DNA from 3 places in the Nesterenkonia lutea genome. Region 3 is predicted to be linked to each of the others. Evidence: predicted binding sites of a transcription regulator. Region 3 holds the regulator's gene; each other region holds the start of a gene.
The links. Region 3 encodes LexA, which represses DNA repair genes until DNA is damaged. Its sites were predicted from a motif close to TCGAACANNTGTTCGA; they were not measured.
Positions count from the first base shown of each region.

Region 1: uvrA (excinuclease ABC subunit UvrA) is a predicted target of LexA. The motif match lies at 2,333-2,348, and genes of this name have one in related genera.
Region 2: H4W27_RS09860 (HNH endonuclease signature motif containing protein) is a predicted target of LexA. The motif match lies at 2,136-2,151, and genes of this name have one in related genera.

Region 1 covers NZ_JADBED010000001.1:1,396,705-1,401,618, forward strand. The annotation lists gene uvrA (excinuclease ABC subunit UvrA) at 1-2,214, opposite strand, end outside; gene H4W27_RS06385 (HAD hydrolase-like protein) at 2,411-3,220, shown strand; gene H4W27_RS06390 (MBL fold metallo-hydrolase) at 3,376-4,083, shown strand; gene H4W27_RS06395 (DEAD/DEAH box helicase) at 4,062-4,914, shown strand, end outside.
Region 2 covers NZ_JADBED010000001.1:2,151,846-2,156,759, reverse strand. The annotation lists gene H4W27_RS09870 (heavy metal translocating P-type ATPase) at 1-973, shown strand, start outside; gene H4W27_RS09865 (PhzF family phenazine biosynthesis protein) at 1,076-1,945, shown strand; gene H4W27_RS09860 (HNH endonuclease signature motif containing protein) at 2,155-3,819, shown strand; gene H4W27_RS09855 (ABC transporter ATP-binding protein) at 3,857-4,648, shown strand; gene H4W27_RS09850 (dihydrofolate reductase family protein) at 4,869-4,914, shown strand, end outside.
Region 3 covers NZ_JADBED010000001.1:1,599,204-1,604,117, forward strand. The annotation lists gene hisH (imidazole glycerol phosphate synthase subunit HisH) at 1-125, opposite strand, end outside; gene hisB (imidazoleglycerol-phosphate dehydratase HisB) at 122-739, opposite strand; gene H4W27_RS07275 (histidinol-phosphate transaminase) at 779-1,918, opposite strand; gene H4W27_RS07280 (LysM peptidoglycan-binding domain-containing protein) at 1,957-2,349, opposite strand; gene lexA (transcriptional repressor LexA) at 2,556-3,275, shown strand; gene H4W27_RS07290 (CapA family protein) at 3,291-4,577, opposite strand; gene H4W27_RS07295 (M15 family metallopeptidase) at 4,618-4,914, shown strand, end outside.

The DNA.
Region 1 (4,914 bases), 200 kb from region 3:
GAGCTTGCGGACGTGGTCGAAGACCCCGGTGTAGGTGGCCGGGTTGGAGCGGGGGGTGCGACCGATCGGTGACTGGTCCACGTGGATCACCTTGTCCAGGTGATCGTCGATCCCGTCGATGCGACGGTGCCGGCCGGGGACCTGCTTGGCGCCGTTGAGCTTGTTCGCCAGTGACTTGTAGAGGATCTCGTTGATCAGCGTGGACTTGCCGGAGCCGGAGACGCCGGTGACGGAGAGGAAGATCCCCAGCGGGATCTCCACGGAGACCTTGTCCAGGTTGTTCTCCTGGGCCTCGATCACCTTGAGCATCCGAGTCTTGTCCACCGGGCGGCGCTGCGCCGGGATGGGAATGCTGCGGCGGCCGGAGAGGTAGTCACCGGTGATGGAATGGACGTTCTCGCGCAGTCCCTGCACGGACCCGGAGTGCACGATCTCGCCGCCGCGCTCACCGGCGCCCGGTCCGATGTCCACGATCCAGTCGGCCTCGGCGATGGTGTCCTCGTCGTGTTCGACCACGATCAAGGTGTTGCCGAGGTCACGCAGCCGGGTGAGCGTCTGGATCAGCCGGGCGTTGTCACGCTGGTGCAGCCCGATGGAGGGCTCGTCCAGGACGTAGAGCACTCCGACCAGGCCCGAGCCGATCTGGGTGGCGAGCCGGATCCGCTGGGCCTCGCCGCCGGAGAGCGTGCCGGCGGCGCGCTCCAGATTCAGGTAGCTCAGACCGACGTCGAGCAGGAAGTTCAGCCGGGCCAGGATCTCCTTGAGCACCTGGTCGGCGATGGTGGCGTCACGGGCGGAGAGCTCCACGGTGGTGAAGAACTCGGCGCACTTGTCCAGCGGAAGCCGGGCGATCTCCGCGATGGAGGCGCCCTGCACGGTGACCGCGAGGGCGGCGGGATTCAGCCGCTGGCCGTTGCAGGCGGGGCAGGGGATCTGGCGCATGTACTGCTCGTAGCGGTCCCGGGCGTTGTCCGACTCCACCTCGAGGTGCTTGCGCGAGATGTAGGAGAGGACCCCTTCGAAGCCGGTGGAGTAGGTGCGCTCCCGGCCGAAGCGGTTGCGATACTGCACCACGACCTTGTGGTTGCGTCCGTGCAGCAGCGCCTTCTGCGCCTTCTTGGGCAGGTCCTTCCAGGGGGTGCGCACCGAGAAGTCCAGCTCCTTGGAGAGCCCGGTGATCAGCCGCAGCCAGTACTCCTTGGACGCCTTCCCCAGTGCCCACGGCGCGATGGCGCCGCCCTCGAGGGAGAGCGTGTCATCGGGGATCACCAGGTCGGTGTCCACCTCCAGGCTGGAGCCGATGCCGGAGCAGACCTCGCAGGCGCCGAAGGGGTTGTTGAAGGAGAAGGAGCGCGGCTCGATCTCATCCAGCGCCAGCGGGTGCTCGTTCGGGCAGGCCAGGTTCTCGGAGAACGGCCGCTGCTTCGGGCCGGTGAGGCCTTCGGGGACCCGATCGTTGGTGGGATGGCCGTCGTCGTCGAGGTCGACCAGGTCGATGACCAGGCGCCCGTCGGCGAGCTTCAGCGCGGTCTCCACCGAGTCGGTGAGCCGCTGGCGCATGCCCTCGCGGATCACCAGCCTGTCGATGACCACCTCGATCTGGTGCTTATAGGTCTTCTCCAGCGTGGGCGGCTCGGACAGCTGGATGATCTCGCCGTCGACGATGGCGCGGGAGAAGCCCTCACTGGCGAGGTCGCGGAAGAGGTCCTTGAACTCTCCCTTGCGGCCGCGGACCACCGGGGCCAGCACCTGGAAGCGGGTCTTCTCGGGGAAGCCGAGGACCTGGTCGACGATCTGCTGCGGGGTCTGGCGCTCGATCTTCTCATCGCAGATGGGGCAGTGCGGGATCCCGATCCTCGCCCAGAGCAGGCGCAGATAGTCGTGGATCTCGGTGACCGTGCCCACGGTGGAGCGGGGGTTCTTGGAAGTGGACTTCTGGTCGATGGAGACCGCTGGGGAGAGCCCCTCGATGAAGTCGATGTCAGGCTTGTCCACCCGGCCCAGGAACTGCCTGGCGTAGGCGGAGAGGGATTCGACGTAGCGCCGCTGTCCCTCGGCGAAGATGGTGTCGAAGGCGAGCGAGGACTTGCCCGAGCCGGAGAGGCCGGTGAACACGATGAAGGAGTTGCGCGGCAGCTCGACCGTGACGTCTTTGAGGTTGTGCTCGCGCGCCCCCTGGACCACGATCCGGTCGGCCTCGGCATGACCGATCACCCCGTTGGTGGCGGATCTTCTTCGCGCACCCTCGGCGTAGTAGTCGTCCACGGATTCTATGATGGCTGTTTCGGCTGCTCGCTCTGACACGTCCTCCAGTGTAGAACCCCCGGGGGACTCGAACAAACGTTCGAAATGTCACAGTGAGCCCCGCCACGGCCTGCTCCACGCGCTCGCCTCATGGCAGAATGGCGCGGTGAACTCTGACTCCCCCGCCGCACCGGCCGCCGCACGCCCCACCGAGGTATCACCCGGAACATCAGCCGGCCTCCGGGCGGTGATCTTCGACCTCGACGGCACGCTGGTGGATCCGGCCGGGGCGATCACCAGCGGCATCGCGCATGCACTCGACGTCCACGGGATCGAGGTGCCGGACCAGGAGCGGCTCGACGCGTTCGTCGGTCCGCCGCTGGCCGCCTCACTGGCGAGTCTGCCCGGAGTCACCGAGGCGCTGATCCCCTCCATCGTCGAGGAGTATCGGCAGCGCTACCTCGCCGAGGGCATGCAGGCCAGCCGGGTCTACCCCGGTGTGGAGGAGCTGCTGCGCACGCTGAACGAGGCAGGGGTGGTCTGCGCGGTGGCGACCTCGAAGCCCACCGGGCTGGCCGAGCAGCTGCTGAGCATCCAGGGCCTCCGTGGGCATTTCGCCGCGGTGCACGGCTCCCCCGAGGACGAGTCGATCCCTCATGCCGGCAAGGGCCCCATCGTCGGGGCCGCGCTGGCGGCGATCGGCCTGGACCCGGACGAGGGTCCGCTGGACGCCTCGACCCCAGAGACCGAAGAGACACCAGAGGCCAGAGTCGTCATGGTCGGTGACCGGGTCTTCGACGTCGCGGGTGCCGCCGCCCATGGGATGCGCTGCATCGGGGTGCGCTGGGGCTATGCGCCCGAAGGAGAGCTGGAGCAGGCCGGGGCGGACCCGATCGTCAGCACTGCCGAGCAGCTCCGACAGGCGCTGCTGACCGCCGGGGTCCTGACCCGGCCAGCCCCGTCCGCAGCGCACTGAGGGTCCTCCCCGAGCATCCTCCAGGCGTTCCCCGGTCACTCTCCAGGCGTTCCCACGCCGCTCTCCAGCCGTTCGTCCGGCCGCTCCCTCAGAGCCGGACCTGGGACTGCCGGTCTCGTGGCCCCGCGAGGGCGGCAGACCCTAGACTGACCCCTATGGCATCTGACAGTTCTCTGATCTACGACCTCCCTGCGATCACGCTTCGGCGCATCTCCGTCTCTGAGATGAACAACAACGTGTATCTGCTGACCGCAAAGAAGTCCGGGGCCCAGGTGCTGATCGATGCGGCCGACGACGCCGGCGCCATCCGGGGTCTGCTCTCCTCCGCCGCCGGGGACACTCCCTGCCCGCTGGAGCTGACCGCGGTGCTGACCACGCATTCGCACTGGGATCACATTCGTGCGCTGGAGGAGCTGGTCGATGCTCCCGGCTCACCCGCGGCGCCCGGCGCTGGGAGCAGCGGCTCCCGCCCCGAGGTGGCCGCCGGCGCCGAGGACGCTGCCAGCATCGAGGCCGAGAAGAACGTCACCGTCGAGCGGCGGCTGGGCCACGGCGATGAACTCTCCTATGACGGGATCTCCCTGGACGTGATCCATCTGCGCGGGCACACCCCCGGATCCATGGCCTTCGTCTATCCGGTGGAGGACGGCCCCACGCACATCTTCACCGGCGACTCCTTGTTCCCCGGCGGGGTCGGCAAGACGTGGTCGGACGAGGACTTCACCGCGCTGCTCGATGATGTGCAGGCGCGGCTCTTCGACGTCTATGAGGACGACACCATCGTTCATCCCGGCCACGGCGACCCCACGACGCTGGGCGCCGAACGCGACCAGCTTCCCGCATGGCGGGAACGCGGCTGGTGAGCGCCGCCACCGCATCCAAGCGCCTGGACAAGCTGGAACCCTCCGCCGAGGACTCAGGAGCCCCCGGGCCGGAGGAGCTCTACGCGGCCTTCGAGTCCTGGACACAGGATCAGGGTCTGACGCTCTACCCCGCCCAGCAGGACGCGATCCTCGAGCTGGCCGACGGGCAGCACGTGATCATGTCGACGCCCACGGGCTCGGGGAAGTCCCTGGTGGCCACCGCCGCGCACTTCTTCGCCCTCTCCCGGGGCCAGCGCAGCGTCTACACGGCCCCGATCAAGGCACTCGTCTCCGAGAAGTTCTTCTCGCTGGTGGAGATCTTCGGCGCGGAGAACGTCGGCATGGTCACCGGCGACTCCTCCGTCAACGCCTCGGCCCCGATCATCTGCTGCACCGCCGAGATCCTTGCCAATGAGGCTCTGCGCGACGGCCGGGACGCCGATGTGGGCCCCGTGATCATGGACGAGTTCCACTTCTACGCGGATCCCCAGCGCGGATGGGCCTGGCAGGTGCCGCTGCTGGAGCTCACCGGACGCGCAGAGCCCGGCAGCCCGGGCCGCGGATCCACCGGAAGCCGCGCGCAGTTCCTGCTCATGTCCGCCACGCTGGGCGACACCTCACGGTTCGAGACCCGGCTCAGCGAGGGCACCGGACGCGACGTCGTCACGGTCTCCAGCGCCGAACGTCCCGTGCCGCTGAGCTTCGAATACTCCACCACGGCGCTGCAGACCAAGCTCGAGGAGCTGGTCACCACGCACCAGGCGCCGGTCTACGTCGTGCACTTCTCCCAGCGGGAGGCGGCCGAGCGCGCCGTCGGACTCGCCTCGCTCA
Region 2 (4,914 bases), 550 kb from region 3:
CACCACGGGGGCCATGGAGCTGGTGGCGATGCATTCGGCCCGCACGTGGGGCGATGCCGGGGTCGGAGCTGGCGCTGGGGCCGGAGCTGGCGCGGAGGCCGGGGGCGACGTCGAGCTGCTCCGGCTGGCCGGGGCTCTGGAGTCAGCCTCCGAGCATCCCATCGGCCGCGCAGTGACCAATGCCGCGCGGGAGTCTCTGGGCTCCACCTCGGGGGCCCTGCCCGAGGTCCAGGACTTTCAGAGTCATCAGGGTTTCGGCATCTCCGGCACGGTGGCCGGCCGGGAGGCTCTCGTGGGGCGCCGTGAACTGTTGCGTCAGCGCGGGATCGCCGTGCCCGGTGAGGTGGAGGAGATGCTCGCGGAGGCAGAGTCCCGCGGCGCCACGCCGGTGCTGGTAGCGCAGGAGGGAGTCTTCGCCGGGGTGCTGATCATCTCCGACGCGGTCAAGGACACCTCTGCGGAGGCGGTCGCACGGTTCGCCGCCATGGGCCTGAGCACGGTCCTGCTGACCGGTGACAACGCGGGGGCCGCCCGTCGAGTGGCCGCTGAGGTGGGCATCGAGGAGTTCATCGCAGAAGCGCTGCCGCAGGACAAGGTGGCCGCCGTCGCTCGTCTGCAGGAGCAGGGCCGGAAGGTCGCGATGGTGGGTGACGGTGTCAACGACGCCGCCGCGCTGGCCCAGGCCGACCTGGGAATCGCGATGGGGACCGGGACGGATGCGGCGATCGATGCCGCAGGGATCACGGTCCTGCGCGGTGATCTGCGCAGCGTGGCGGACTCGATCGCGCTCTCCCGCCGGACGCTGCGTGTGATCCGCTCCAACCTGTTCTGGGCCTTCGGCTACAACACCGCCGCGATACCACTGGCTGCGCTGGGTCTGCTCAATCCGATGCTCGCCGGGGCGGCGATGGTCTTCTCCTCGCTCTCCGTGGTGGGAAACAGTCTGCGACTGCGCGGCTTCAAGGGCGTCTAAGCGGTTCTGCCCGAGATCTCAGGGGGGTCTGGCAGGCGTCTCGCGGGGGTCTGGCCGGGATCTGACCGGGTTCTGGCTGCAGGTCCTGCCTAAGATGAGTTCATGTTGAAACCCTTTCGCCAGGTCGACGTCTTCGGTGACGGACCGTTCGCCGGCAACCCTGTAGCAGTGATCGCTGAGGCCCAAGGCCTGACCGATGAGCAGATGCGCGCCATCTCGCGCTGGACGAATCTGTCCGAGTGCACCTTTCTGCTCCCGCCGAGCACGCCCAAGGCGGACTATCGAGTCCGCATCTTCGCCCTGGACAAGGAGCTGCCCTTCGCCGGGCATCCCACCCTCGGATCGGCCCGCGCATGGTTGGACCTGGGCAATGAGCCGCGATCTGCCGACGTCGTCGTCCAGGAGTGTGGTGTGGGACTGGTGCCGGTGCATATCGGCGCCGAGTACCTCTCCTTCGGCGCTCCGGGGCTGGTGCGATCCGGTCCCATCCCCCGGGCTGCGCGGGAGATGCTCACCGAGGCGCTGGGCCTGAGCTCCGGACAGGTGGTCGACGCTGCGTGGGTGGACAACGGCCCCGGCTGGGTGGCGGTGCTCCTGGACAGCGCCGAGACCGTGCTCGGCGTGACCCCGGACATCACCAAGATCCCAGAGTCCGAGTATCAGTTCCTCGGTGTCGTGGGTCCGCAGCCCGAGGGTTCCGCGACGGCGCTGGAGGTGCGCACCTTCTTCCCGGATGACACCGGGGCGCTGCGCGAGGATCCCGTGACTGGCAGCCTCAGTGCCTCCGTGGCGCAGTGGCTGGAGTACTCCGGCCGCATGTCGCCCCCCTACGTGACCAGCCAGGGCACGGTGCTGCAGCGCCGCGGACGGGTCCATGTCGAGGGCACCGGTGAGGCGCTGTGGGTCGGCGGCCGGGCACACGTGACCGTGAGTGGCAGCATCGATGTGGGGGCCGAAGCGCGCGTGGAGTGATGCAGGACCGCAGAGCGAACGACGGCGGGGACATCGGTGCATGCACCGGGGAAGGGCGCCCCAGCTTGCGTCTCAGGGAGGGTGTCCCAGCTGCGTCGTCGGGGACCTGGAAGAGAGTTCCTGGCGACCTTTTGAACTGGAACAAACTGGATCAAACCGCTACGTCAGGAACCCTTGTGGTTCATCGCATTCGAATGTATATTCGAATCATGCAGGTCGTACGCACCGATCCGATGACCGAACCGCTCTGGGAGTCACAGCGGGAGATCAATCGGGTTCAGGCTGAGCAGCTGAGGATGCTCGTCGATTATGTGGAGTCGTTCCTGCGTGAGGCCGAGGTGGTCGACCCTCACCTCATGAGCACCGCCCAGGGCCGCGGCACCGCTGAATCCGCAGCGATCATGAACGCCGCGGAGGCGCTGACCGCCGGCGAGGGACACGTCTGCAGCCAGTACCAGCAGGCTCGGTTCGCACGCCAGAACCTTCCCGCAGTGTGGGCCCGCACCCGGCGGGGTGATATTCCGGTGCGCTCGCTTCTGCGTGTGGTCTCGGCGGCTGAACGTCTGGTCTCGCCCGCCAGCGTGGAGCGCATGGACCGCGAGGCCGAGGTCTACGCGACGAGCCACAGGCCCGCGCAGCTCAACGCCTGGCTCAATCGATTCGTCGCGAGAGTCGAGCCGGAGCAGCAGGCCCAGCGCTGCCACCGCAACCACGCGGAACGCCGAGTCTGGCTGGAACATGTGGAGGACGGGCTCAGCATCCTGCACGCGATGCTGCCCACCTTGACCGCCGAGGCGATCAAGAATCGACTTGTTGAAGTGGCACGAAGCCCCAAGCAGCCCGTCCCCTATGACCCCTGCGTCGAACCGCCGTCGGTCCGGACCGGAGGCGCAGCCACCAACCATGTGCACACCGACTGGCTCGGGCTGCCCAGTGGCGAATCGTCAGTTGCCTGGGACGCCCGGAGCGTCGAGGGTTCGCCGGACGCCCGGCACCTCGAGAGTTCGCCGAAGGTGTGGGCGGCATCGCAGCAAGGAGCCTCCCGGACTGCTGGAACGGAGGGCGCGGACCCGCGGCACAAGGACCCTGGCGGGATGAGCCGCACCGGCGGTGACGACAGGACGCAGGGACAGCGCGAGGCGGACCTGCTCTCACATTGGCTGCTGATTGGCCAGGTGGATTCGGACACCCCGATCAACGGTCATATCGGCCTGCTCATCTCCGCCGAAAGCCTCATCGAACCTCGAGAGGGATCGACGAGGACTCCGGCCGTGGCCGAGACTCCAGCAGTGAGCCGGAATCGCCGCCATGCCTATCCGGCCGAGATGATCCGACGGATCGTTCAGGCCGATCACCACCGGCTGACCTGGACCCAGGTCCCGGAGGCATTTGACCATTCGACGCCCCTGGAGCTGCGGGATGCAGGTGGGTCGGGCGAACACCTGCCGAAGGATGGTCGGCCCGGAGCGTGGCCACCGGCTGAAGCTCGGCCCGGCGAGGAACCGCCCGACTATCGGCCACTGGGCGAGCCCCCGCCGGCCCTGGGCCCGCCGCATGGGCACCCGCAGCGAGGTGATCCTTCGGTGACGGGTTCGCCCCCTGAGGACGGACCGGTTCCAGTCCTCGAGCGGGTGTACCAGAGCAGATTCGTGCCGCGGCTGCTGCGCCGTGCCATCGAATTCCGGGACGGCACCTGTCAGGCGCCGGGGTGCATGGTCGCCGCAGAGCACTGCGACATCGATCACCAGATTCCCTGGCCACATGGGCAGACCACGGGTGCCAACCTCTGGGCGCTGTGTCGGAAGCATCACCGGCTCAAAACCGCGGGATTCCTCGACGTTCCCGCAGTCCGGCTCCCCTTGCGCACCACGTAAGCTGGCTCCAGCAGAGCGCCACTTCGCAAAGGACCCGATGACTGACGAATACCGCCTCTCCGCAGCAAGCCTGACCTCGGGCTACGAGGAGCGCCAGGTCCTGGAGGACCTCACCATCAGCATCCCGGACGGATCGTTCACCGTCATCATGGGGCCCAACGCGTGCGGGAAGTCCACTCTCCTGCGCAGTCTCGCTCGGCTCATCAAGCCCACCGGCGGGCAGGTGCTGCTCGATGGTGAGTCCATCTCCAACATGCCCACCAAGGAGCTTGCTCGGACAGTCGGGCTGCTGCCGCAGTCGGCCATCGCTCCCGACGGGATCACCGTCTTCGATCTGGTCTCTCGCGGACGACACCCGCACCAGCACATGTTCAAGCGCTGGGGAAACGAGGACGAGGCCGCCGTCCGCACGGCACTGGAGAACACCGCGATGACTCAGCTCGCGAGTCGCGAAGTCGATGCACTCTCAGGGGGGCAGCGGCAGCGCGCCTGGATCGCGATGGCGTTGGCCCAGGAGACTCCACTGCTGCTTCTGGACGAACCGACCACGTACCTCGACATCGCGCACCAGATCGAGATCCTCGAGCTGTGCGCACGGCTCCAGCGGGAGGGCCGCACCCTGGTCGCCGTTCTCCACGACATCAACCAGGTGCTTCGCTACGCCTCGCACATCGTCGCCATGAAGGACGGTCGCATCGCGGCGGAGGGCACTGCAGAAGAAGTGGGCACCGAGGAGACCATCCGCAGCGTCTTCGGCGTGGACTCCCGTGTCATCGAGGACCCGGAGACCGGCAAACCGCTCATGATCCCCAGGGCGCCGGTGCACTGAGGCGAAGCTCGGCACCTCGTCTCGCTGGCATGCCACACGCCGCCGGGACACAGCCCGGGCGCCGCCCAGCGATCGGCGCCCAGCCCGGGCGTCGCCCCGCCGAGCCCGGGCGACGGCATCTTCTGTTCCCGCCGTCCGCGTGCCACACTGCTGAGCGCCGACACCGATGCCGGCACCGACGCCGGCCTCAGCATTGGCGCGGCACACTAGGGAGGTCGCTGTGGGCAGGCTCATCTTTTCCATGATCGTGTCGCTGGACGGCTACG
Region 3 (4,914 bases):
TTGAGCACGGCATCGGTGTCGCGGGTCAGCGTCACATCCGCGCCGGCGCGCTCGAGCGCTCGGACCGCCGAGTGGATGTTGCCCGAGCCGTAGTCCAGGACGACGACGTCTGGCCTGCCGCTCACAGGGCACCTTTGGTGGAGGGGATCTCGTCGGTGCGCGGGTCGGACTCCACGGCCTGGCGCAGGGCACGGGCGAAGGCCTTGAACTGGGCCTCCACGATGTGGTGCGGGTCGCGACCGCCGAGCAGGGTCATGTGCAGGCAGATCCCGGAGTGGTAGGTGATCGCCTCGAAGACGTGCCGGGTCATGGAGCCGGTGAAGTGTCCCCCGATCAGGTGATACTGCTGGCCCTCGGGCTCGCCGGAGTGCACCAGGTAGGGACGACCGGAGACGTCGACCACCGCCTGTGCCAGCGCCTCGTCCAGCGGGATGGTGGCATCGCCGAAACGGCGAATGCCTCGCTTGTCCCCCAGCGCGGCGCGAAGCACCTCGCCCAGGACGATGGCGGTGTCCTCCACCGTGTGGTGCACATCGATGTGCGTGTCCCCGGAGGCTTCGACGTCCAGGTCGATCAAGGAGTGCTTGGACAGCGCGGTGAGCATGTGGTCATAGAACGGCACGCCGGTGTTGATCGTGGAGGCTCCAGTGCCGTCCAGATCCATCCGGACCTTGACGCTGGACTCGCTGGTGACACGTTCCATCTGGGCGATGCGCCCGGAGATCAGTTCTGCTCCCATAGCTCCTGCTCGGTGGTGGGGGTACGCCGACGTCCTATTCTACGCGGTGGCGCTGGAGGTGAAGCGCTGCAGCGAGGCGAGGAACTCGGTGGTCTCCTCCTCGGTGCCCGCAGTGACCCGCAGGTGCCCGGGGATGCCGACGTCGCGGATGAGGATGCCCTCGTCGAGCAGGTGCTGCCAGGCCGCCTTCTCATCGGTGAGTCCGCCGAAGAACACAAAGTTCGCATCGGAGGGGGCCGGGCGCAGACCCATCTGCTCCAAGGCGGTGACGATGCGGTCGCGCTGTGCCTTGATCCGCTCCACATTGGCCATCAGGGTCGACGAATGGTCCAGCGCCGCGACGGCGGTCGCCTGAGTGACCGCAGAGAGGTGATAGGGCAGGCGGACCAGTCGCATCGCGTCGGTGACCTCAGGGGCGGCGGCGAGGTAGCCCAGCCGTCCTCCCGCCAGCGCGAAGGCCTTGCTCATGGTCCGCGAGACGATGAGCCGCTCCCGTCCGGGCAGCAGGGCCAGGGCGGATCCTGTGCCGGTCTGGCGGAACTCCCCATAGGCCTCGTCCACCACGACCATGGTCTGAGAGTCTTCCCCCGCCGCATAGGCGGCCTCCACGGTCTCCAAGGTCAGCGCCGTGCCGGTGGGATTGTTCGGCGAGCAGAGGATGACGACGTTCGGGCGGTGCTCACGGATCTGGGCGGCCACGTCGTCAGGAGTCTGGATGAAGTCGGCGGCGCGCGTGCCGGGGGTGTATTCGCTGTAGGTGCCCCGGGCGTAGAGCGGGTACATCGAATAGGTCGGAGGAAAGGCCAGGACCGAACGGCCCGGACCGGCGAAGGCCTGCAGGATGTGCTGCATGATCTCGTTGGAGCCGTTGGCGGCCCAGATGTGCTCTGCCGTCAGCTCGGCGGGTTCGCCCTCGGAGGCCAGATCCCGGTTCAGGTAGTCGGCGAGCTTGTCTCGCAGCGTGGAGAACTCACGGTCTGGGTACCTGTTGAGCACGGCTGCGGCGGCACGGACCTCTTTGGCGATGGCATCGACAACATCTTCAGGAACGTCATAGGTGGTCTCGTTGACGTTGAGCATGGCCTTCACGGCGAGCTGCGGAGCTCCGTAGGGCTCTTGGCCCCTGAGCTCCTCACGCAGCGGGAGGCGGGACAGGTTCCTGGACGCGGATGAAGTCACCGCTACATTCTAGTCACGCCCCGGCGGGTGCTCGGTGGTCAGTCGACCGGGACGAAGAGCTCCTGGCCGGGTTCCAGCTGTGAGGAGTCCAGGTCATTGAGCTCAGCGATCTGCCCGATCAGCACCTGGGTGCGCTCCTCGGAGTCCACGGCGTTGGCCACGCTCCAGAGCGTGTCCCCGGCCCCGACGGTGACGACCTGGGCCTCGACGCCGGGCGCCGCGCCCGAGGAGGCCTGCGCCTGGTTCATCAGGGACGTCGCCAGCATCAGCGCTCCCAGCAGCAGGAAGGCCAGGGCGGCGAGGGTGGGGAGACCGAGGAGCAGGAAGCGTCCGCGACGGGTCAGGTGCAGGGCGGAGCCTTCTGCGGAGGGTGAGGCGGAGGCACGGGGTGCGGGGACACGAGGTGCGAGTGCAAGGTGTGCAGTATGCATGGGGAAGAACCTTTCATTCGAACGTGTGTTCTATTTCTAGCACATACTTTCGAAGCTTGGCCAGACTCGCCGCGGAATCAATGGAATATCTCTACGGTTTCGCGTAACCTGAGCGCCAAGTTCGAAGTGATCTTCGATCCGAATCTCACCGTGAACAGTCCATCAGCAGGGTCTGACATGGATGGTGACGCAACCAGGAGGCACCAATGGCGCAAGAGACCAAGGGCACATCCACGGCGCCGCGGCTGACGGATCGGCAGCGCCAGATCGTCGACGTCATCCAGGAGTCCCTCGCGGAGCGGAGCTACCCGCCCTCGATGCGGGAGATCGGTGATGCCTGTGGGCTGGCGTCGCTGTCCTCGGTGACCCACCAGCTGGCCCGCCTGCAGGAGCTCGGCTACATCATGCGGGTGCCCGGCAGGCCGCGTGCGATGGAGGTGCTGCGAGACTCGGCGGGGAGGCTGCTGCTGGATGAACCTGCTGTGGAGCCGGGCTCCGCTGACCGCGACTCGGTCATCGACCTGCAGGGTTATCGGACGCAGTCAGACAGCCGCATCTCGGAGATCCCCGTGGTCGGCCAGATCGCGGCGGGTGGACCGATCCTCGCGGACCAGCAGGTCGAGGACATCATGCCGCTGCCCCGGCAGCTCACCGGCGAGGGCGAGCTCTTCATGCTTCAGGTGCGGGGCGATTCCATGATCGAGGCCGGGATCTTCGAGGGCGACTGGGTCGTGGTGCGGCGCCAGAGCACGGCGGAGAACGGTGACATCGTCGCCGCTCTGCTCGAGGACGAGGCCACGGTGAAGACCCTGAAGCGCCGTGACGGCCACGTCTGGCTGCTTCCGCAGAACCGGCAGTATGAGCCGATTCTCGGCGATGAGTCCACGATCATGGGCAAGGTCGTCACCGTGCTGCGCAGCCTCTGAACCGGCTGAGCACTGCTAGTCCCTGCGGGGCACCACAGCAGGGTCCTCGCCGGTGGGTGAGGGCGGCTCATCACGGAGCTCGCGCTTGGTCATGACCTCCAGGACCCGCGACCACCGGTCCTCAACTGTCTCCTCACTGAGTTCCACAGCGGGCGGAATGTTCCCCTCGGCCAGGTCCCGCAGCGGCCAGATCCCCCGGTGCGGCTCATCATCAGTCGGGCCCCGATCCACGGTGACCGGCAGCCATTCCATGGCGGTGACCGCAGCGCCGTCGTCGTCGACCCCCACGGTCGCGTAGACCACTGTCCCGCTGGCAGTTTCGGCGATGCAGCAGGCCTCGTCCTGATTGGAGAGGAAGTTGCCCATGGACCAGGCCACCCACATGCCCTCGCCCGTCGGACCTCCCTCGAGGTTCTCCACGGGCTGGGGAGTGTGGGAGTGGCTGCCGAACACCGCGTCGATCTCGCCGCCGGCAGCCAGCTGCTCGCCGTAGGTGCGCTGCTCCTCCGTGGGCTGGTGGAGATACTCCCCGCCCCAGTGGACAGAGGCGACGACGACGTCGGCGCCGTCCTCACGCGCCTGGGCCGCCTGCTCGGTGAGGCCCTCGGCAGTGACATCGGCGACCCGCCAGGGCTCGTCCTCCGGAGGCGGGTGTGCCTGATTGTGGATCCTGGTGGTGGCCACATGCGCCACGGTCACCTCTCGTCCGCCGCGCTCGAGGGTGTACAGCTGGGGCTGGGCGGCTTCTGCTTCGATGCGGGCCGTCCCCGCGTGTCCCAGGCCGGCCTCGTCGAGGACGTCGAGCGTGCGCTCCTGCCCGGCCGCTCCCTGGTCGAAGGAATGATTGTTGGCCGTGGAGCAGCCGTCGAAGCCCACGGAGGCGAGATCTGCGGGGAGCTCCGGCGGGGCGGCGAAGACCGGATACCCGACCGGCTCCACACCGTCCGGAGCGATCGGTGACTCCAGTCCACACAGAGCAAGATCAGCGCCGCTGATGAGATCCTCGACTCCGGCCATCAGCGGCGCGAACGTGTAGTCCTCGTCCTCGGCCAGCGCGGCCGCCTCGTCGATGACATTGTCGTGGACGAGCACATCCCCCGTGCCGGCGATGGTGAACTCATCCGCCTGGGGTTCTCGGGTCTCCGCCTGGTCGGTCTCACCGGTCTCGGCCCCACCGGCCCCGTCATGACCACCACTGTCATCACCAGCGCCGTCACCGCAGCCGGACAGGACGAGCGCGGCGGCCAGCCCCACGAGGAGAGCGAGGGATCCTGAGCCTGAGGTGCCTCTCGGTGTGGACATCACCTTCAAGGCTACCGCGACCACCCACTACGCTGGGGTGATGCGCATTCCCCTCGTCGGCGCGTTGGCGGCCCTGCTTCTGCTGGTGTCCGGCTGCGCTGATGGTGACGACGCTGGTGAGGACGCGCCGGTGAGCGAGGACGCCGCCTCCGCTGAGACCCCCGTGGGAGCTGACGAGACGTCGGACGGGCCAGCGGACGGTCCAGCGGAGTCCGTCCAGCCCTCGGAGGCAGCAGCGGGAACCGGTCGGCCCGCTGCTGGGCCGGATTCCGAGCCCGATTCAGTTCACGTGCTGGTGAACAAGCAGAATCCTCTGGACCCTCTGGATTACACGCCG